One region of the Paenarthrobacter sp. AB444 genome, then DNA from elsewhere that is predicted to be linked to it. Evidence: riboswitches for the same ligand, from Rfam matches in the RefSeq annotation. Region 1 holds a riboswitch; each other region holds the start of a gene.

Region 1 (5,606 bases):
ACGTAACCAAGTCCAAAGGATCTTGACTGTTACTCCGATCACAACATATCCTCAGAGGCAACAAGTGTTGTCTGTGAGGCACACAACACGTCCCCAAACTCCAAACACAATCTCCAATCGTCAGCACGGAGACTTCGACGCCCTGCAGGAGTATCGTCGAAAACCCCAACCTCCGTGCATCAGCTCCAAGGACCGTTCATGGAATCTTCGGCTATTAACATCGCAATCGTGGTGGTGTACCTGCTCGCCATGCTGGCGTTCGGCTGGTGGGGCAAGTCCCGCACCAAGAACAACAGCGACTTCCTGGTGGCCGGCCGCCGCCTTGGCCCCTTCCTCTACACCGGCACGATGGCCGCTGTTGTCCTCGGTGGCGCATCCACCGTGGGCGGCGTAGGCCTCGGCTACAAGTTCGGCATCTCCGGCATGTGGCTCGTGGTCGCCATCGGCTCCGGCGTACTGCTCCTGAGCCTCCTGTTCGCCGGCACCATCCAGCGATTGAAGATCTACACGGTCTCCCAAATGCTGAGCCTTCGTTACGGCAGCAAGGCCACCCAGACGTCCGGCATCGTGATGCTGGCCTACACGCTGATGCTGTGTGCCACGTCCACCGGCGCCTACGCCACCATCTTCGTTGTGCTCTTCGATTGGGAACGCTGGATGGCAATCGCCGTCGGCGGCGCAATCGTCCTGGTTTACTCCACCATCGGCGGCATGTGGTCCATCACCCTGGCTGACCAGGTGCAGTTCCTCATCAAGACCGTGGGCATCTTCTTCCTGATGCTCCCGTTCGCTTTGAACGCTGCCGGTGGCATGGACGGCATCCGTGCGCGCCTGGAGGACAGCTTCTTCCAGATCGACGGCATTGGCACCCAGACGATCATTACCTACTTCGTCGTCTACACACTCGGCCTGCTGATCGGCCAGGACATCTGGCAGCGCGTCTTCACCGCCAAGACCGCCAAGGTAGCCCGCTGGGGTGGCGCCACAGCCGGCGTCTACTGCATCCTCTACGGCATCGCCGGCGCATTGATCGGTCTGGCAGCCCGCGTTGCACTGCCCAACATCGACGTCGCCAACCTCGGCAAGGATGTAGTCTACGCCGAGGTCGCTACCCACATCCTTCCCGTCGGCATCGGTGGCCTGGTCATGGCAGCAGCAGTCGCAGCCATGATGTCCACGGCATCGGGCGCCCTGATCGCCGCCGCAACAGTGGCGCGCGCCGACGTCGTGCCTTTCGTTGCCAGCTGGTTCGGCAAGAACATCAACACCGATGACACCGAGAACCCGGAGCACGATGTCAAGGCAAACCGCTACTGGGTCCTTGGCCTCGGCGTCCTCGCCGTGCTTATTTCCATGGCCGCGCAGGACGTGGTTGTCGCCCTGACCATCGCCTACGACATCCTGGTGGGTGGCCTGCTGGTCGCCATCCTCGGTGGCCTGGTGTGGAAGCGCGGCACCGGTATCGCAGCCGCCTGGTCCATGGCGGTTGGTTCAGTGCTGACCTTGGCCCTGCTCATCATGTACGCGGTCGGTGTCATCCTCAGCGAAGACGGCGTTTACGCCAACGAGCCCATCTACTGGGGACTTGCTGCCTCGCTGGTGATCTACGTCGTGGTGTCCTTGCTGACGCCGCCCACGGACGCAGCCGTCCGCGAGGCCTGGGACAAGCGCGTTGCCGGAGCCATCTCGGAGGAACTGCCGCCGGAAGTACACCCGGTAGGCAGCAACAGCTAAGCAAGCAATACACGACGGCGGTGCCGCCCCTTTGCGGGGCAGCACCGCCGTTTTGCGTTCCCGGCCCAAAGAGCGCAGAGCAGGCCTCACAACGCACGGACTTCCACGTTGGAAGGCCCACTCTGCGCGTCAAACCCCACCCAAAGGGCGCAGAGCAGGCCTCACAACGGGGCGGAAGGTGCGGTAGGGTTGTCCCAGCTTCAAGAGATGTGGCGCCAAGCTCCGACTGGCCATGCACCAACCCCATGTTCACGGGTGGTTCGGATGAGGAAGCGGCCCGTCCCGGACCTGAGACAACCGAGCGGGCAAGAGCACTCTCCACAGGAGCAACCCCGTGCCGTACCACGAGCCGAGCCACACGCAGCCAAGCCACCATGAGCCGGCCCCAGCCCAAAGCACCCCCGCCGCAGCCGGCACCGCAGCGGTCAAGGTAATTCCCGCCGTCGACCTTTACCTCGGCACGGTGACAATATTGACCCGGAACCGGACCCTGTGTTTCCGGCATCCACAATCGCGGGAGATCGCCGCAGCGCTGGCGCAGGCGGTCCGGCCTTCCACGTGGTGTGAGGCTTCGGGGACGCTGACGGTCACGGTAGCCGCGTGGGGCAAACGGGAAGGCCGGCCATGCGCCTTCATTCTCAGCAGGGAAAGCGCCTAGATTTCCTCGTCCTCCTCGCGGAAGTCCTCGGTCTCATCGATCGGCACCACCCGTTCGTCGTCTTCGGGGGCGTCCACTTCCTCCACCCAGGGCTCGTCAACTTCCTGGTCTTCGGCGTAGTCGTAAGCCGGGTCCGACTCGATGGTCGTGCGTTCGGGGTAGTTCGAGTGTGATTCGGTGGTGTCCATGCTGCTACCTCCGTCTCGTGGGCCCGCGGGAGCCCGGTGGCCAAATGCGGGTTGATGAAACCCGCCCCTGTCCTTCCATCTGAGCACCCGGGCAGGCATGGGTCAAGGCCCGCAAAACGGTACAGGCGACGCCCGAAATTACGGTGCACCGAACATTCCAGCTAAGGAATACCAGCCAAAAAACCCCGCCGATAAGCGGTAGTGTGGGGCGTGCAATGGGGCCGCAACTACCCCACCAAGCACAGGAGATAAAGTGCAGATGCACCAGGAATCCCAGAGTCCGTCGAGTCCCGCTCCGGATCCCACCCCCGAATCATCAGATTCCCAAGGCACCGCCACGCCCTCGGCGTCGGACATCCGGCGCTGGCGGCAGTACCTGGCCGATGAACGGGCCGAAGCCGCCGTGTACCGCGAACTTGCCCAGCGCCGCGACGGCGAGGAACGCCAGATCCTGCTGGCCCTGGCCGAAGCAGAGGGCCGGCACGAGGCCCACTGGCTCAAACTCCTGGGCGACCAGGCCGGGATGCCCAAAGCAGCGTCGGCCCGCAGCCAATTCCTCGGTTTCCTGGCCCGGAACTTCGGTTCCGTCTTCGTCCTTGCCCTGGCACAGCGCGCAGAGGGCCGCTCTCCGTACGGCACCGAACCCGCGGCGACGCCCGCAATGGTTGCTGACGAGCAAATCCACGAGGAAGTCGTCCGCGGCTTGGCCACCCGGGGCCGCAACAGACTCTCGGGCACCTTCCGTGCAGCAGTCTTCGGCGCCAACGATGGCCTGGTGAGCAACCTCTCGCTGGTCATGGGCATGGCCGCCACCGGTGTACCGAGCTCAGTGGTGCTCATGAGTGGTGTGGCCGGACTCCTGGCAGGCGCACTGTCCATGGGCGCCGGCGAATACGTTTCCGTCCGCTCGCAACGCGAACTGCTCAACGCCACGCTCCCCACGCAGGCGACACTCACCGCGGCCCCCTCGTTGGACATCGACCACAACGAACTGGTGCTCGTTTACCTGGCCCGTGGCATGACCCGGGAGGCAGCCGAGCACCGGGCCGCCGAGCGCATGGGACTGTTCAGCTGCGACTGTGATCCCAGCCTTTCCCTGCAGCCCGAAAAACCGGTCACCGACGAGCACGAATCCGTGGGTTCTGCCTGGGGCGCGGCGATGTCCAGCTTCTGCTTCTTCGCCTCGGGAGCCATCGTGCCCATCCTCCCGTTCATCTTCGGCATGACGGGCATGGCCGCCCTCCTGGTGGCCGGCATTCTGGTGGGAGTCGCACTGTTGGCGACCGGCGCCGTCGTCGGCTTGCTGTCCGGGACGTCGCCGCTTAGCCGTGGACTGCGGCAACTGGCCATTGGACTCGGAGCAGCAGCTGCCACCTACGGCCTCGGGTTGCTGTTCGGCGCAGCGATCGTTTGAGTTTGGACGGCTGCACCGGCAGACCGTAATGTTGGTTCGTCCTCCGCGCTGCCCTGCGTGACCAAGGGCATGAGGAACGGAGAACCGTGGACGCGGAGCGGGAAACAACGCAGGTGCCGAGGCACCGGCACAAGGGGTCAGGTGGTCGTTTCCTCCGCGTCCTGCTCGTGGCCATCGTTGCCGCACTGGCAGCGGTCCTGGTCACCGGGTTCCTGCACGGCGACCCCCGCATCACGTCGCTGTTTCCGGGCGTCAACGTCCCGGGCAGCCCCCAGATCGGAAAGCCCCAGCCCACCGCGGCGCGCGTCCCCGACGCGCCACCGCCAGGACTCGAGGAAGCGGATGCCCCGCTGGCCTCGCCAACGGCGCCCGGCACCACGAACGATTCGTACAAGTTCCTGGCGACCAACGACGACGGCACTCCCGTCGGGTACTCCCCTTGCCGCCCGCTGCACTACGTGGTGAACAACGCCACCGCGCCGCAGGGAACCGACCAACTCCTGGCCACGGCGATTGCCAACATCTCGGCGGCCTCCGGCATCCAGTTCGTCAGTGATGGAACTACTGATGAACAGCCCGCAGACAAGCGCGAGCCCTACCAGCCCAACCGCTACGGCGACCGGTGGGCTCCCCTGCTGATCTCCTGGACCACTCCCGAAGCAGCGCCTGCGCTGGAAGGCAAGGTCATCGGCACCGGCGGCAGCACCATGTATTCCCTGGACAAGGGCCCCAAGAGTTACATCACAGGGAGCCTGGAACTAGACACCCCGCAGATCGCCGATCTGCTCTCGGAGCAGGGGGGCGCGGACTATGTCCTCGCCGTCATGCAGCATGAACTGGGACACGTCATGGGCCTGGATCACGTGGACGATCCCATCCAGCTCATGTATCCCGAGATAGGCGCCCCCGATGGACTGGCCGCCGGTGACCTGAATGGTCTCCACCTCCTGGCCTCAGCTCCTTGCCGCAAGGACATCTAGCGGATCTCGTCACTTGAAACCGGCGCCATGGACTCCGGACCCTGCTGGACCTATGCTGACGGATACGGCCGACGGCGGCGCCCCACCGCTCGTCCGCGGCCTCCACGTCAGGGGGTTCCATGGAACCTTATGGGTCGTCCAAGTGGCCGGACCCGGATCCTCCCCGGCCCGGTTTCCTTCCGCCGTCGTCAGGTCCGCGCGAACCGCCTGAGCCCCGGCCACCCATCAAGCACAGCAGCGTCGCCGCCATTTTGTTCCTGCTGGGGATCCTGGGGCTCGTCTGCGCCGGCGCTTTTTTCGGCGGCGAACTGCAACAGTTCCTGTACGGGTCATCCAATACGCAAAGCCAGCCGGCCCGCCCCGGACTGGCACCTTTCGGGCAACGGGATGATCCCTTGCCCGGCCGGGAAGAAGCGGATGCACCACTCGGGACGCCTCCGCCTGTGGTCCAAGCCAGCAGCTCGTACAAGTTCCTGGCCGTCAAAGAGGACGGAACACCGCTTGCCTATTCGCCCTGCAGGCCCATCCATTACGTGGTGAATTCGGACATAGCTCCGGCTTCCTGGCAGGTCTTTGTCGAGAAGGCCGTCCAGCAAGCCAGCAATGCCACCGGCTTGAAGTTCATCTACGAC
Region 2 (5,606 bases), on a different contig from region 1:
TGAGGTGGCGTTCCAACCCCTGGAATTCCGGGCCGATAACTGGCCGGAATCCCGGTTTGTGGACATCCCCGGCATGCATGATGCGCGAAAGTCGGTGGACCCAGGGAACCGAAGTGTCCAACTGGTTCCAGATCAGGCCCAAGACGCCGTGGGGGCGGAGGATTCGTGCGATTTCCGTGCTCGCTTTGAGCGGTTCGCACCAGTGCCAGGCCTGGGCAACGCTGACGACGTCGAATGCTGAGTCCGCCAGCCCTGTTGCCTCGGCCGTTCCCTCCGCTGCATGAACATCGGGATACGCCTTGCGCAGTTGCTCCAACATATCGGTGGAAGGATCGACGGCGGCAACCTCAAGTCCGCGTCCGGCCAAAAGGGCAGTGAACTTGCCCGTACCTGCGCCGAGATCTGCCGCGGTTGTTGACCCTTCGGGTACGAGCCAATCCACGGAGTCCTGCGGATATCCGGGCCGCACACGGTCGTAATGCTCGCCGCCGTCCTGGAAGCTCCTGCCTAGCTCGTGCCGACGGGAGGCATGGAGCTTCGGCCCACGGGGGCCGGCGGGGCCGGGTATGCCGGGAGTGCCTTCGGGTGTGCGCAGGGACACGCGGGACTCCTTCACGGGATAGCCAAAAAGGTACCCTACGAATTTACCCTCGGTCCGGGGTTCCCGCTTGGTCAGCCGTGCCTTCCGGCCGACCGTGACCCTTTAGTCCACAGTGCAAGGAGCTGCCCCTGCGGTTCCCGGGGTGTTGGGCGCCCACTCGGGGTAAGTGCGGTGGTCGTTGGCGGGAACCCAGCGGCCTTCGTCAACGACGTAGTCCCAGCCCAAGCCGTTGCGCTTGAGTTCCTGGATGCCGGCGAGCAACCTCGTGGCGTCCTCCAACCGGGAGCCGACGCCGAAGCTTGCCCGCAGGGATCCCGACGGCAGGCCCAGGCGCTTGAGCAAAGGGTGCGCGCAGAAACGGCCATCGCGGAGACCCACTCCGTGCTCGGCGGCCAGATACGCGGCGACCAGCCCGGCGTCGAATCCTTCGACGGAGAAGTTGACCACGCCGATGGTGTCCTCGGAGTCGCTGAAGATCCGGTGGACCGTTACGCCGTCGATGGCTTCCAGGCCCTCAACGAGGTAGCTGCGGATGCTGGCTTCGTGGGCGTGCCAGGCGTCCTCGTCCAGGCCAGCCAGGACCTGGGTGGCTCGGGCGAGTGTCGCCGCTCCGAGAACGTTGGGGGAGCCGCCCTCGTGCCGTGCCGGACCTGTGGCCCAGCTGACCGAATCCAGGCGGGCTTCGCGGACAGCACCGCCACCTGCCAGGTGGGGGACGCCGGCGTCGAGCCAGTCCGCGCGGCCCACAATGACTCCTGCGCCGAACGGAGCATAGAGCTTGTGTCCGGAAAATACGATGTAGTCCACGTCCGCCTCTGCGATGTTGACGCGGCGGTGCGGAGCGAGCTGTGCGGCATCCACGACGATCCTTGCGCCGTACTGGTGCGCGAGGGAGGCCAGCCGGGCAATCGGCAGGATCTCACCGGTAACGTTCGAGGCGCCGGTTACTGCGAGCAGGCTGATACCGCCCTGGGCCAGTTCGGCTTCAATCTTCTCGACGGTGCCGGCCAAGGTGGACTCCGCAACGACGCTGCGGTGCGGGACGCCCTGCCAGGGCAGGAGGTTCGCGTGATGCTCAATGTCCAGGTACAGGACCTCGCCAGCGAACTGGCCATTGAGGTGGGGCAGGCAGCCAGCCAGCAGGTTCAGTGAGTCCGTTGTGTTCCGGGTGAAGATCACGGAGTCATCGGCACGGCCGCCAACAAACTCACGGACGATGTTCCGCGAGTTCTCGTACACGGATGTACTGATCTGCGAGGCGAATCCGGCCCCGCGGTGGACGCTGGCGTAGTAGGGCAGGACCTCGTTGAGGTAGGCGGAAACAACCGTGAGTGCCGGAGCTGATGCGCCATAGTCAAGGTTGGCGTAGCGGACGTGGCCGCCCTGGATCAATGGAGCCTGCAGTTCCGCGCCGGTGACGGCGGCAAGCGGACGGGCTGCGGCAGCTGTGGGGGAGTCTTCGATGAAGGAAGAAACGATGTTTGAGTTGAACGTGGCAGTGCTCATGGGACCTCACTCAAGAGGGACCCCTCAGGGGATCCGCGCTTGCCGCATCCGTTCCGGACCGGCCGGGTCGTCACCCGGGGCACCCCACCGCGAATGGAGGGTTGCCGGCCAGCTAACCGGGGTTTAGCGCTGGCACTCGTGACCTGTAAAAAAGGCTAAGGCACGTCCGCGGAAGGGTCCAAAGCCGCGGAGTTTTGTTAAGCCGTTTGTTACGCGGGATTGAAAAGTCAGGGTTCCTGCGAATAAAAGACGGCGGTCGCCCCAAAACCGGGGCAACCGCCGTCGAAAATTCGATGGATCTCTATGTTCCAGGACTCAGGCCGGAGGCTGCAGGAGATCATCCAGTCCGGGGTTAAGGCGCTTCAGGACTTCCGAATGCAGGATGGAGTTTGTGGCAAGCGCATTGCCGCCGAACGGGCCGTCTTCCCCTTCCAGGGAGGTAAAGCGACCACCGGCTTCAGTGACAATCGGAACCAGGGCTGCCATGTCGTAGAGGTTCAATTCAGGTTCGCATGCGATGTCCACCGCGCCTTCGGCCACCATGCAGTAGGACCAGAAGTCACCGTAGGCGCGGGTGCGCCAGAGGTCCTCGGTGAGCCCCAGGAACTCGTCGAGGTTTCCACGTTCTTTCCAGCCGGACAGGCTCGAGTAGGACATGGAGGCGTCGGCCAGGCGGGAAACGTTGGAGACCTTCAGGCGGGTTGCCGATGCCAGGGACCGGCCCATGTAGGCGCCCATGTCCTTGGCTGCCCACCAGCGTTTGCCCAAGGCGGGAGCGCTGACGACGCCTACAACGGGTTCCCCTTCGTCGACGAGGGCGATCAGGGTTGCCCACACAGGAACGCCCCGGACAAAGTTCTTTGTGCCGTCAATGGGATCGATGATCCACCGTCGCGAGCCATGCCCGCTGCTGCCGAACTCTTCCCCCAGGACGGCGTCACGAGGACGTGAGCGCGACAATTGACCGCGGATGGCTTCCTCAGCGGCCTTGTCCGCATCCGTGACGGGAGTGAGGTCGGGCTTGGTCTCGATCTGCAGGTCCAGGGCCTTGAAGCGATCCATGGTCTGGGCATCGACGGAATCGGCGAGGACATGGGCCAGGCGCAGGTCGTCGTTGTAGGTGGAAGCGGGTTGGGTCATGCCACCAAACTATCCTGAAACGCGCGCGGCGGTGGGGACGTTAAGGCATATCCGTCAGTTAACGGTGCCCAGTTCTTTGGCTTCCTTGGCTTCCAGGCGGGGGTCCGCGCCCAGGAGCCGCCGCAGGGATGCCAGGCGCGCTACACCGGAGGGCCCGGCATGGCCGTCGTTGACCCACGCATCCAATCCGCAGTTCACAGCGGTTGCGTCATGCTTGCAGCCACGGTCGCACGTCTCAGTGCCGGGCTCCAAATCCGGGAACGAATGCAGTATCCGGTCAGGATCCACATGGGCCAGGCCGAACGAACGGATGCCGGGAGTGTCAATGATCCAACTTCCGGACGGTGCATCGGCCAACTTGAGGGCGAGAGCCGATGACGACGTGTGCCGGCCGCGGCCGGTTACGGCGTTCACGCCACCAGTGGCACGCTCAGCGCCGGTCAAGGCGTTGACCATGGTGGACTTACCCACGCCGGAGTGGCCCAGCATGACAGTCACTTTCCCACCCAGGTAGGACCGGAGCTGGGAGACGGCATCCCGGTCCAACCGCGCTGACAAGCCGTCATCTGAGCGGGCATCGATGCCGCTGGCCTCGGAGTCGGCAGTACGGCTGATGATCACGGGAAAGTCGAGGCTGAGATAGTTCGCCAGCAACTCCGTGGGATCCTTGACGTCGGCCTTGGTGATCAGCAGCAGGGGCTCAATACCGGCGTCGTATGCTGCCACGAGGGCGCGGTCGATGAATCCGGTGCGCGGTTCCGGATTGGCGGCCGCAACCACCACCACGAGCTGGTCGGCGTTGGCGACCACTACGCGTTCAATCGGATCTGTGTCGTCCGCGCTGCGGCGAAGCAGCGTCCTGCGTTCCTCCACCCGGACCAGGCGTGCCAGTGTGTCGGGTGATCCGGAGACATCGCCTACCAATGCCACGAAGTCGCCCGGAACAACGGGGTTCCGCCGAAGCTCACGGGCGCGGGCGGCGATGACGACGCGCTCATTGGCAGTGTCCTCATCCACGATCGCCCGGTAGCGTCCGCGGTCAACGGTGATGATGCGCCCGATGACGGCGTCGTCGTGGCTCGGGCGGTCCTTTGTCCTGGGCCTGGTTCCCTTTTTGTTCGGCCGGATCCGGACGTCGGATTCATCCCATGAACGTGCGTCGCGCCCCATGGTCAGTTGCTGTCCCCGTCCGGGGTGGCGGATTCGAGCATCCGCGTCCACATGTCGGGGAACTCGGGCATGGTTTTGGACGTGGTGGCTATGTCCTCCACCTGAACGCCTTCGACGGCAAGTCCGAGGATCGCCCCGGCAGTGGCCATCCGGTGATCGGCGTAGCTGTGGACCACCCCGCCATGAAGGGCCGCGGGGCGTATTACCAGGCCATCAGCGGTCTCTTCGGCGTTGCCGCCAAGCCGGTTGATCTCGGCAACCAACGCGGCGAGGCGATCCGTTTCATGTCCGCGCAAGTGGGCGATGCCCGTCAACCGCGAGGGGCCGTCTGCAAGTGCGCACAAGGCGGCGACCGTGGGTGCCAGCTCGCTGGTTTCGTCGAAGTCGGCGCCGTGGATGGATGCTCCGCCGGTCACCGTCAGGGTTCCCTCGTGCAGGCTGACCGTGGCCCCCATGGCTGCAAGGATGGTGCGCCACATGTCGCCCACCTGGGTGGTGCCTGCCGGCCAGTTCGGGACGCGGACTGTGCCGCCTGTTGCCAGCGCGGCAGCCAGGAACGGGCCGGCATTGGACAGGTCCTGCTCGATTCGCTGGTCGAAAGCCCTGATGGTGCCGGGGGAGACACGCCAGTGGTTGGGTACCGAGTCATCCACGGTCACCCCAACACTCCGCAGAACCTCAACGGTCATGGTGATGTGGTCGAGGCTGGGAACGGGTTTGCCCACATGCTCCAGGTGGAGTCCCTCCGTAAAGCGCGCACCGACCAACAACAAGGCGGAGACAAATTGGGAGGAGGCGCTGGCATCGATGACGAGGTGCCCGCCCCGCACCTCGCCGGTGCCTTCCACCGTGAAGGGAAGGGCCGACGGCGTCCTGCCGCCTTCCGCTGCCACCGGCACTCCCAAAGCAATCAATGCCTCGATGATGGTGCCCATCGGACGGTTGCGGGCATGTGGGTCGCCGTCGAAAATGGTAGCTCCGCTGCGCAGGGCAGCCAGCGGCGGCACGAACCTCATGACGGTCCCGGCCAAACCGCAGTCGATGGCGGTTTCCGCGCTGGAGGCTGTGGGATCCAGGGGAGTGATTTCCAGGTCGGGTCCGTAGTCGCCGTCACCGGGAACCTCTGTGACCGTAGCCCCCAACTGCCGAAGGGCCTGGATCATCAGCGCAGAATCGCGCGAATGCAGGG
Region 3 (5,606 bases), on a different contig from region 1:
CGTGGCGGACGGAACCATCCTGCGAACGCACATCCTTCGGCCCACCTGGCATTTTGTTCACAAGGAGGATCTTGGCTGGCTGATGGGACTCTCCCATGACCGGCTCCATCAGGGCAATCAAGGAATGTACCGGCGGACCGGAGTGGATGAAGAGGCTGCGGCCCGCAGCGGCAGGATCCTCGCTGCGGCCGTAGCGGGCGGCGCGCATAAGACCCGGGAAGAGTTGGCAGCGTCACTGGACCAGGCGGGCTTGCCCAGCAAGGGCTTGGGCTTCGTCTACCACCTCATGCACGCCGAAATCAGCGGCATCCTGGTCAGCGGCGCTCCCGTGCGTTCAGCTGGAGGTGCCTTGAAACAGACCTACGCGTTGTTCGAGGAGCGGGTGACAGGGAGGTTTGCCGGGCCACTCACCGGCCCAGAGCGGGAGCATGCCTTGGGACAGCTGGCCCTGCGGTACTTCGGCAGCCGTGGACCTGCCACCGTGAAGGACTGTTCGGCCTGGTCCGGGTTGACCATGAAGGACGTGAAGTTGGGCCTGCACGTCGCCGCGGACCTCGCACCCGGCGCTTTGGCCGCCGTATCCGTAGACGACCTGGACTTTTACCTGCCTTCAGCCGATGCGGAGGCCCTTGGGGCACTCCCTGTCCCTAACGGATCCACACCGCCCCGCGTCGACCTCATCCAGTGCTTCGACGAATACGTGATGGGCTACTCGCAGTCGCGCCACTACCTCGGCGGTACCGCTCCGTATCTTCCTGAAGACAACGGGCCCATGCACGTGGTCCTCCTGGACGGCAGATTGGCCGGCTGGTGGCGGCACAGCTTCACTGGCGGCGCCTGCGAGCTGGACGTGCGGATGAACACGCCGGCCACGAAGGAAGAACAGGCCGCACTGGAAGCGGAGGCAGCGCGATACGGCACTTTCCTGGGGCTGGAGACGACGGTAAAGCTGCTGTGACGCGGCGGGTCTAAGCTGGGGTTGAGACCTGGGAGGCCTGCACTGTGAACAATCTGTTCTTTTGGATCATCGTCTGCTCGTGGCTGATTCCCATGGGAATCCGCATGTACAACCGTTCCAAGGCGCGCCGCCTGCAGAACGGGAATTTCCCGGGTCCGGACTATCGGCAGCATAACCTCCCCGGCCCGGGTTACCCGCCACAGGGCTACCCTGCCCGGAACTACCCCGGGTATCCGTCCGGGCCAGCCGTCATCCGCCCCGCGGACGAGGCACCGCAGGCCGCTCCGCCGTCGAACCCGTCACCCAACGCTTCTTTCCCCAACGCAGGCCCGGAGCCCCAGGGCTACCGGGCGAAGAAACTTGCCGAACTGGACGCGAAGTTCACCAATGGCCAGATCGCCATGGAGGACTACATGAAGCAGCGCCAGGAGATCATGAACGGCTGATCAGCCACGCAAACGATCAGCCGTATCATCGGCACCGGATCGTCAGGCGAAGAAAGCCTCCCGCAGCTGCCCTGACAGCTGGCCGATTTCGGTGAGGAAGCCGTCGTGGCCGATGGGAGCTTCGATGGTGTGGACGGGAACATCGCCCGGAAGTGCAGCCGCGAGTTCTTGTGACTGGGCCGGGAAATACAGCCTGTCCGTATTCACGGCAGCCACAAAGAAGTCGGCGGTGGCGCGGGAAAGAGCCTCCTGCAGCGTGCCCCGCCCACGGGTGATGTCATGGGACATCAGGGCTTCCGTAATGGCGATGTAGCTGTTGGCGTCGAAGCGGCGGACAAGCTTTGTGCCTTGGTGGTCAAGGTAGCTTTCCACTTGGTAGCGTCCGCGCTCCCCCAGCACCGCAGCGGCGAGCGGGCTCTCCTGCTGCTGCGCCTCCCTGCCGAAGCGCACATCCAGTTCCAGCGCGGAACGGTAGGTGATGTGGGCGATCCTGCGGGCAAGGGCCAGTCCATGCTCCGGTGCCTGGCCGTCGTAGTAATTACCGTTGTTGAAGTGTGGGTCCTGTCGGATGGCGAGGGTCTGGGCCTGGGCGAACGCGATCTGTTCGGCAGTGCTGTAAGCCCCGACCGAGATGACCGCACACCGGTTGACCCGTTCCGGGAAAGTGACGGCCCATTCAAGTGCCCTGGCTCCTCCCATGGAGCCGCCCAGTACAGCGTGCCAGGCGTCAATCCCCAGGAGGTCCGCGAGCCGGGCTTCGGCCTCCGTGCTGTCCCGCAGTGTGATCAGTGGGAACCGGGAACCCCACGGCTTTCCATCGGGCGCCTTCGTCGAGGGACCGGTGCTGCCGTAGCAGCCGCCCACGATGTTGATGGAGACCACAAAGTACCGGTTGGTGTCGATGGTGGCACCAGGCCCAACGAGCTGCTCCCACCAGCCATCCTCCTCGGTGGCCCCGCGGGCAACGTGAGTGCTGCCGGTCAAAGCGTGCTGGATGAGGACAGCGTTTGAGCGATCCGCATTGAGCCGGCCCCACGTTTCGTACGCCAGCACGACGTCGGGAAGATAGCCGCCGGCTTCCAGGGCCAGTGGTCCTACGCCCGCGTACTTGACTGTTCCGTCGGCTTCACCGGATTTGGGAAGGGCTGTAGCAGTGATGGTCATTCCTTTGATACCTAACCTCGCGCTTGCCTGTCGCCTTGCATGCGAACAGGCCAGGTCCTCACCCGGGGCACCCCACCGCGGAAGGAGGGTTGCCGGCCAGCAAGCCGGGGCTGTCTGCTGGCACTCATGACCTAATAAGTAGAGTCTAGGAAAAACTCCACTGTTCTGGCGAAGAATGTGACATCAGTGTGACGTTAGGTGCCGTTTTGATTCACCAAACAGCACCCGGTACTGCCGTCCGGCGAATAATCGTCGGTCCGGACGGCAGTCGGCGATGTATCAACCTGCTACTGGGAACACGTCCTCAGGCGCCCTTGGCTGCCCGGAAACCCGCCTCAAGGTCGGCGATGATGTCGTCGACGTGCTCAATGCCGACGGACAAGCGGACGAGGCCCGGATTGACGCCTGCGACGAGCTGCTGTTCGGGAGTCAGCTGGCTGTGCGTCGTCGACGCCGGGTGGATGACCAGGGAGCGGACGTCACCGATGTTGGCGACGTGGGAGTGGAGCTCCAGACCGTCCACAAAGCGCTTGCCGGCTTCGACGCCACCTTTGATGTTGAACGCGACGATTGCACCCGTGCCCTGGGGACCGTACTTTTGTCCCCGTTCGTACCAAGGGCTGGACGGCAGGCCAGCGTAGGCGACCGATTCGACGTCGTCGTGGGCTTCCAGCCACTGCGCCACTTTGGTGGCGTTGGCGACATGGCGTTCCACGCGCAGGCTCAAGGTCTCCAGACCCTGGGCGATGAGGAAGGCGTTGAACGGCGCCACGGCGGATCCAAGGTCGCGGAGCAGCTGGACGCGGGCCTTGAGGATGTAGGAGAGGTTTGCGCCGAGCGCCCCGTCCTTGCCAAGGTCCCGGGCGTAGACCAGTCCGTTGTAGCTGGGATCCGGCGTGTTGAAGCCCGGGAAGCGCTCCGGGTCCTTGCCAAAGTCGAAGTTCCCGGAGTCCACGATCACTCCTGCAATGGCTGCCCCGTGTCCACCCAAGTACTTGGTTGCCGAGTGGACCACGATGTCCGCGCCCCACTCGATGGGACGGATCAGATAGGGGGTGGAGAGGGTGTTGTCGACGATCAGCGGCACGCCTGCTTCATGGGCCACGCCGGCAACGCCTTCGATGTCCAGAACGTCCTGGCGGGGGTTGGATACAACCTCGCCGAAGAAGAGTTTGGTGTTCGGCTGCACGGCATCGCGCCACTGCTGAAGGTTGTCCGGGTCCTCGACGAAGGTCACCGAAATCCCGAACTTCTTCAAGGTGTGGGCAAACAGGTTGTAGGTGCCGCCGTAGAGGCTCGGGCTTGCCACGATGTGGTCCCCGGCTTCCGCGATGTTCAGGATGGCAAAGGTCTCTGCCGCCTGGCCCGAGCTGAGCAGCAGCGCGCCCAGGCCGCCTTCAAGGCTGGCGATCCGCTGTTCCACCGCGTCCTGGGTTGGGTTGCCGATGCGGGTGTAGATCGGCGCGAGCTCTGCCAGGGCGAAACGGTTGGCGGCGCTCTCGGCACTCGGGAAGACGAAGGACGTGGTCTGGTAGATCGGCAGCGAACGCGCCCCCGTGGCGGCATCGGGCTCTTGGCCTGCGTGGATCTGACGGGTTTCGAAAGACCATCCTTGGGACATGGAGTTCTCCTCTTCGTGACGCATGTGATCGGCGGGACTATCAGTGGGAAGCAAACTGCGGCCAGTCTAGGAAGTGCGCGGACGGTTGGACAGCTTTGTGACGCCACCTGAATTTTTGGGGTCTTTTGCGGCCTTTCATGACGCCCGGCGTAAGATCCCACCTTGGTAAGGCTTGACTTAGCTGAGACACCGATCACAAAGTGCCAAGATGAAGCCATGCGCATGGATCACGTCTCTTACGCCTGTGAACGAGATGGCCTTCTGGCCACTACCGAACGAATTTCCGCGGCTCTGGGAGTGGACGCAGTCCGGGGTGGAGTTCACCCCCGCTTCGGCACCCGGAACATGATCATTCCCCTGGCGGACAACAAGTACTTGGAAGTTGTGGAGGTCCTTGACCACCCCGCCTCCGACAAAGCACCCTTTGGCCAAGCAGTCCGTGCGCGCTCAGCAGCCGGCGGCGGTTGGATGGGCTGGTGCGTGGCCGTTGACGACCTCGCACCTTTCGAGGACCGCCTCGGCCGCGCCGCGGTTCCCGGCAACCGCAAGTTCCCAGACGGCCGCGAACTGGTGTGGCAGCAGATCGGCATCCTCGGCCTGATCGCCGACCCCCAGGTGCCCTACCTGCTCAAGTGGGAAGGCGACCCCTCCCTGCACCCGTCCAAGGTCTACGAGAGCGACGTCAAGATGTCCAGCCTCACCATTGCGGGCTCGGCCGAACGCGTCACCGAATGGCTGGGTGAACCGGTGGAGAAGCCACTGGAGGATGTCGCGGTCCAGTGGATGGCTCCCCATGGCACGCCCGGCATCCTGGCCGTCACGTTCGAAACCGCCTCCGGAGCAGTCACCATCTGACCGTTCCCTTGATCCGGGGAGATCCCGGCGTCGGACATCGTTGTCCGGACAAAGCTTCGGCCGCCATCAGCGGGTGCCAACGACGTCACCCACCGATGGCGGCCGAATACTTTTAAACACCCACTCAGCCGAGTCCGACGGCCTTGCCAAACAAGCTGAATCCGACGAAGGCCACAATGTCCAGCAGGGCGTGCGCGATGACCAGGGGCATCACCCGCTTGGTCTTGGTATAGAGCCAGGCAAACACCAGCCCCATGACCACGTTGCCCACGAATGGCCCGAAGCCTTGGTACAGGTGGTAGCTCCCGCGCAGGACCGCACTGACCAGGATCGCGACCGGAGTGCTCCAGCCAAACTTCCCGAAGCGGTCCATGAGGTAGCCCACCACGATCACTTCTTCCACGATCGCGTGACGTATCGCGGAGAGGATCAGGACGGGCACGGTCCACCAATAGGCGTCCAAGCCGCTGGGCACAATGGCCGTGGTGATTCCCAGTGCCCGTCCGGCGGCGTAGAGGCCCAGGGAAGGAATACCGATCAGGGCCGCAAGTCCCAGACCTTG
Region 4 (5,606 bases), on a different contig from region 1:
GGCCAGCCGAAGCCCCTCAAAAGACAAGGCCAGCTGCATCGGTTGGAAGTTCCCGCCGGACACCATCGCACCGGACGCCACATCAACCAACGGGTTATCTCCCCGGCCATTCAGTTCCACTTCGAGGGCCCACCGCAGTTGCGACACCAGAGACCGGAACGCACCGTGGGTTTGCGGCGCGGCACGGAACGACAACGCGTCCTGCACCGACACTTCCGGCCGGACATCCTCCAGCCATCCCCCGCTCAACAGGCCGCGGACAGCGGCCGCCGAGTCGCCCTGCCCGTCCACTGCCTTGGCCGCCTGGATGGCCGGCGAAAAGGGACTGAGGTTCCCGCCGCCGTCGTACCTTGCGATGGTCTCCAGCGAAAGTGAAAGCGCGACGTCGGCCAACCGGGCCAGGTGCTGCAGGCGCACCAAGGCGAGGGTTCCCGCGCCAACGGAGAACGCGTTCGCGCTCACCAGGGCCAGGGCCTCACCGGCAGCGGGCTGGAGGGGTTGAAGGCCTGCGTCGGCGAGCGCTTTGGCGCCAGGAACCAGCAAGCCGGAGGCGTCGAACGCTTCGCCTTCGCCCAAAGCAACGGCGGCGACGGCGGCCAGCTGCGTCAGGTCGGACGAACCCACCGAGCCCTCGCCCGGGATGGCAGGAAAGACGCCGCGGTTGAGCAGTTCAGCATAGAAGGCGGCGGTTTCCGGACGGACGCCGGAGCCGCCCCGACTGAAGCCTATGACGCGGGCAAGGATCACTGAGCGGGCGGCAGTCCGGTCCAAGTACGGGCCAACCCCACTGTTGTGATACCGGACCACCTGGACTTGGTACGCCAGGAGCGACTTCTCTTCCACAGCGGTGTCGCGGCCGGATCCGAGGAGAGTATTGAGGCCGTAAACCCGCTGGCCGGACGCGGCAGTCCTTTCCACGACTTCGCGGGATTGTCGGAGCAAATTCAACGCATCTTGGTTGAGTTCCACGTGAAACGCCGGGTCAGCGGCCACCTTCGCGGCAAGGAACGCGGAAACGGGGCCCGTCCCGATGCTGAAGGTTGCCACTAGAAATCCAAGAGCTTCTGCCGGAAACCACCGTTGCCGTAACTCTTCCTCAACAGGCCGCGGCGCCGCAGCTCAGGTGTGAGTTTGTCCAGAACTCCATGAACTGTAACCGGATCTACGAAACCGGAGAACAGGAACCCGTCGCCGCCCACAGCCGAGCCTGTTTCCTCGAGGTAGTCCGCAATTTCTCCCACTGTGCCGATGATCGAGTCACCCGCACCGCCGCTGCGTGCCTGCAGGATCTCACGCAAGGTGGATCCGGGAGGGGCGGCCTTGGCGAAATGCTCCAGCGTGCCTTGGTTGCTGTTGGTGCTGAGCTCGGGAAGGGGCTGATCCAGGTCGAACTGCTTGAAGTCGATAACGGAGAGGTAGGAGATGGAATTGAGCTGGCTGTCGATGTCGCGCTGGGTCAGCTCCCGACGCTGGGCACGCAGCTCCTCTGCCTCCGCGGTGGAGCCCACCACGGTGGGCTTCAGCACGAAAAGTACCTTCACGTCGTCGGGGTTCCTGCCGGCCTTCGCGGCCTCGGCGCGGATGGAATCGCGGTATGACTTCATACCGTCAACCCCGCGGGCCAACGCAATGGCAACATCCGCGTGGCCGCCGGCGAACGCCTTGCCTCGCGGTGAAGCCCCAGCCTGAACCAGGACAGGTTCCTCCGGCAAAGGCGCTGTGTTCAACGGACCCCGGACTTTGAAGAACTCGCCTTCATGGTTGATGGGGTGGACCTTGGTGTGGTCGGCGAACCTCCCGGCGTCCACATCCTCAAGTACGGCGCCAGGTTCCCAACTCCGCCAAAGCCGCCTGACGACGTCGACGAATTCCTCCGCCTTCTCATACCGGAGGTCGTGTTCGATTTGCTGGTCCAGGCCGTAGTTCTGTGCAGCGAGGTCGCTGCCCGAGGTGACCACGTTCCAGCCGAGTTGGCCCTCCGAAAAATGCTGCAGCGTCGCCAGCAGCCGGGCCGCGGTGAACGGTGGGTAGAAGGAGGCGCTGACGGTCGGCACAATTCCAAGGTGTTCGGTGGCGGAGAGCAAGTAGGGCACCAGCGCCAGGGGATCGTGCTTGGGCGCAAAGGAGGCATGGGCCAGGGAGACCTCGGCTGTGCCACCGTAGGTATCCGGGACAGTCAGGGAATCCTCGATAATGAACAGGTCCAGCCCGGATCGCTCAAAGGCCCGGACAGCCTCCTGGTAGAGGGCGGGTTTCTTCCAGTCATAGCCCAGGCTGTAGCCGGGAGTCCCCCAACCTTGGACCCCGAAACCGTGGCCCACGAACCATCCAAAATGAAGCATGGGCTTGAGTGTAGAACTGCTCTGTCCGCTCACCGCGACCTGATTTCACACGAAGTTACAGGGGGTCGTACTGCGTCAATTATGCTCCCGGGAGGTCACATTTGGGGCCTGACTTCAGCGGCCCGCCCAGGGACCGGTTACGCAACATGACGACGGCGGCGCTGTCCCCAAATGCGGCGACGGCGCCTTGGATGTTACGTTTTTCTTGAGTAATGAGCACCAGCGTTAAGCCCTGACTTGCTGGTCGGCAACCCTCTCCCGCGGCGGGGTGCCTCAGGTGACTACTCGGCTTATTCGACATTCGAACTGCAAGCGTGACTGAGGAGCACCACGAATGCCTGAACCCACTGAAGAAAAACTCGCGTATCGCCTGATCACCGGTCCCGACACCCGTGAATTCTGCGAACGCATCAGCAATGCCTTGGCCGAGGGCTACGTCCTGCACGGCAATCCCGCAGCAACCTTCAACGGCACCGACGTGATCGTCGCCCAGGCCGTGATCCTGCCTGCCGCCGTCGCCAGTTCCGACGCCGCAGTAGCAAGCGCCGTGGACGAGTTGGAAAACTACGAAGAATCATACGAGGGCCACGCATGAGCTACGCAGGTGACCTGACCCCGCACGACGCGTGGGCCAAACTTGAACAAGGCGCCATCCTGGTGGACGTCCGCACTGAGGGCGAATGGGCCCACATCGGCATCCCCGACACCAAAGCCACCGAGAACGATCCCCTGTTCATCCAGTGGAACCTCGCCGGTGGCATCCCGAACTCCCGTTTCATCGAGGAGCTGCAGCAGCAGGCTCCCGAAGCCGACGGCGTGGAGCTGGTGTTCCTCTGCCGCTCGGGCCAGCGCTCAATCGCCGCCGCCATCGCCGCCACGCAGGCCGGATTCACCGCCTACAACGTGCTGGAAGGCTTTGAGGGTGAGCCGGACCGTTACGGCGAACGCACTGTAAACGGCTGGAAGAACCGCGGCCTGCCTACCAACTTGGGGAACGACTAAAAGTGACTTTCAATCCTGACGCCGCCGGCTGGAGCCCTGACACTCAGGCCGTCCGCGGTGGACTTGACCGTACCAACTTCCAGGAAACGGCCGAGCCCGTTTTCCTCAACTCCGGCTTCGTGTACGAATCCGCTGCCGCTGCGGAACGCGCCTTCACCGGCGAGGACGAACGCTTCGTCTACTCCCGCTACGGCAACCCGAGCGTGGCCACCTTCCAGGAGCGGCTCCGTCTGCTTGAAGGAACCGAGGCGTGCTTTGCGACGGCGTCCGGCATGTCCGCAGTGTTCACCGCCTTGGGTGCCCTGCTGGCTGCCGGCGACCGCGTGGTTGCCGCCCGTTCCCTCTTTGGTTCGTGCTTCGTGATCCTCAATGAGATCCTGCCGCGGTGGGGCGTGGAGACCGTCTTTGTCGACGGACCGGACTTGGAGCAGTGGCGCGAGGCCCTCTCGGAGCCGACCACCGCCGTCTTCTTCGAATCCCCGTCCAACCCGATGCAGGAGATCGTCGACATCGCGGCCGTGAGCGAACTGGCGCATGCCGCCGGGGCGACCGTCGTCGTCGACAATGTCTTTGCCACTCCCCTGCTGCAGCGCTGCGGTGACCTGGGCGCCGACGTCATTGTCTACTCGGGCACCAAGCACATCGATGGCCAGGGACGCGTCATGGGTGGCGCCATCCTGGGCACCAAGGAATACATCGACGGCCCGGTCAAGCAACTCATGCGCCACACCGGCCCCTCGCTGTCCTCCTTCAATGCCTGGGTGCTCACCAAGGGCCTTGAGACCATCGGGCTGCGCGTGAACCACAGCTCGGCGTCGGCCCTGAAGATCGCCGAATGGCTCGAACAGCAGCCGGCCATCAGCTGGGTCAAATACCCGCTTCTGAAGTCGCACCCACAGTACGAGCTCGCCACCAAGCAGATGAAGGCCGGCGGCACCGTGCTGACGTTCGAGCTCTCCCCCTCCGGTGGGCGCAGCGCCAAGGAAGCTGCGTTCGCGCTGCTCGATGGCCTGGGCGTCATCGACATCTCCAACAACCTGGGCGACTCCAAGTCCCTCATCACCCACCCGGCCACCACCACGCACCGGGCCATGGGTCCGGAGGGGCGTGCGGCCATCGGATTGTCCGACGGCGTGGTCCGTTTGTCTGTGGGTCTCGAGGACGTGGACGACCTCATCCTGGATCTGGAGAAGGCCCTCAAACAGGTCTAACCTTGCTGGCATGAGGCATCCATACCGCCGGGCGGGGGCTGTCATCGTTGCGGGTTCGGTCGTTTGGCTTGTGGGGATTTCTCCGGTGCCACGCGTGTACACCACGCTGGATCCGGCCGAGCGTTTGCGGCTGCTCGTCCATGGTGAACGGGGCTGGATCATCGGACATCATTTGGCCGCTGCGGGAACAGCCGCGGTGCCGCTCGGCATCGCGGCCTTTGCCGGCGCGCAACGTCCCGGCGCCTCCAAAACATGGGCTTCCACGGCTGCTACGGCCTTGCTCGCAGGAGCTCCGCTTTTCATCTACAGCCTGAGCCGCCGCGCGTCGGACCTTGAGCGCTTCGCTTCATTCCGGGGATCCAACGTACCGTTCCTCGGTTACTCCTGGCTGCACGTGGCGGGTCTCGCGGCACTGGGAGGCAGCCTCCTGAAGTCCCCCGCCAAACGATGGGTGGGCATCACGGCGGCCGGGGTGGCCGCTGTTTCCGGGGTGGTCCTTGCAACGGCCAAAGACATTCCGCCCTTCGTCTTCTATCTCACTGAAGGGGCCGTGGGCACATATCTGATGACCTGGGCTGAAGACCCTGCGGACGCTGAACAGAAGGACGACTAGGGCCGCCGCACCCTTGTCATCATGGGTGGGGCGTCCTTGGACCCGGCCGGCGCGCTGCCACGAACAGTCACTTTCGCAGCATGCGCTACGACGGCCGCAAGGGTTTCTTCGTCAGGAGGACTTCCGGGCGGAGTGGCCCCGTCGCGGTGCCTCCCGCTGTATCGTGCCGCAGCATCCCGCTGCTCGAGTGCGCCGTTGCCGCGCTCTAGAATCTCCGCAACACCGGACTTGACGAGCGTCAATTCACCTTGGTCATCCAAGACAGGGCTTAGGTAATCGACCAAAGCCCACACCACGTCCGCCGCAGGCTGGGGCCGGAAATCGCCGAAGTCCAGGAGGTCTCCGCGCAGCCCGGAATTACTGGCCCGCCAACCCGCCATCCGCAGCAAGGCGGTCGGAACCGGGGTGGGGTCAACGCCGTCGAGCATTTCCAACGAC

What was found. Region 1 has a riboswitch for S-adenosylmethionine ahead of PQ627_RS15490 (hypothetical protein). Riboswitches for the same ligand answer to the same signal wherever they lie in the genome.
Region 2: another riboswitch for S-adenosylmethionine. It lies ahead of PQ627_RS06740 (aminotransferase class V-fold PLP-dependent enzyme); the one in region 1 lies ahead of PQ627_RS15490 (hypothetical protein).
Region 3: another riboswitch for S-adenosylmethionine. It lies ahead of metX (homoserine O-acetyltransferase MetX); the one in region 1 lies ahead of PQ627_RS15490 (hypothetical protein).
Region 4: another riboswitch for S-adenosylmethionine. It lies ahead of PQ627_RS08050 (DUF1737 domain-containing protein); the one in region 1 lies ahead of PQ627_RS15490 (hypothetical protein).

Annotation. Positions count from the first base shown of each region.
Region 1 covers NZ_JAQZBY010000012.1:130,920-136,525, forward strand. The annotation lists gene PQ627_RS15485 (sodium:solute symporter) at 199-1,734, shown strand; SAM riboswitch class IV at 1,933-2,052, shown strand; gene PQ627_RS15490 (hypothetical protein) at 2,069-2,392, shown strand; gene PQ627_RS15495 (hypothetical protein) at 2,389-2,580, opposite strand; gene PQ627_RS15500 (VIT1/CCC1 transporter family protein) at 2,840-3,994, shown strand; gene PQ627_RS15505 (matrixin family metalloprotease) at 4,081-4,974, shown strand; gene PQ627_RS15510 (matrixin family metalloprotease) at 5,094-5,606, shown strand, end outside.
Region 2 covers NZ_JAQZBY010000004.1:41,283-46,888, forward strand. The annotation lists gene PQ627_RS06735 (class I SAM-dependent methyltransferase) at 1-601, opposite strand, end outside; gene PQ627_RS06740 (aminotransferase class V-fold PLP-dependent enzyme) at 704-2,107, opposite strand; SAM riboswitch class IV at 2,138-2,251, opposite strand; gene hisN (histidinol-phosphatase) at 2,423-3,247, opposite strand; gene rsgA (ribosome small subunit-dependent GTPase A) at 3,302-4,417, opposite strand; gene aroA (3-phosphoshikimate 1-carboxyvinyltransferase) at 4,420-5,606, opposite strand, start outside.
Region 3 covers NZ_JAQZBY010000013.1:84,463-90,068, reverse strand. The annotation lists gene PQ627_RS15835 (winged helix DNA-binding domain-containing protein) at 1-958, shown strand, start outside; gene PQ627_RS15830 (hypothetical protein) at 1,003-1,404, shown strand; gene metX (homoserine O-acetyltransferase MetX) at 1,447-2,568, opposite strand; SAM riboswitch class IV at 2,583-2,700, opposite strand; gene PQ627_RS15820 (bifunctional o-acetylhomoserine/o-acetylserine sulfhydrylase) at 2,873-4,213, opposite strand; gene PQ627_RS15815 (VOC family protein) at 4,406-5,044, shown strand; gene PQ627_RS15810 (CPBP family intramembrane glutamic endopeptidase) at 5,169-5,606, opposite strand, start outside.
Region 4 covers NZ_JAQZBY010000005.1:40,518-46,123, reverse strand. The annotation lists gene PQ627_RS08060 (aromatic amino acid ammonia-lyase) at 1-1,047, opposite strand, end outside; gene PQ627_RS08055 (NtaA/DmoA family FMN-dependent monooxygenase) at 1,047-2,375, opposite strand; SAM riboswitch class IV at 2,551-2,663, shown strand; gene PQ627_RS08050 (DUF1737 domain-containing protein) at 2,677-2,937, shown strand; gene PQ627_RS08045 (rhodanese-like domain-containing protein) at 2,934-3,344, shown strand; gene PQ627_RS08040 (O-succinylhomoserine sulfhydrylase) at 3,347-4,555, shown strand; gene PQ627_RS08035 (hypothetical protein) at 4,566-5,168, shown strand; gene PQ627_RS08030 (glutamate--cysteine ligase 2) at 5,165-5,606, opposite strand, start outside.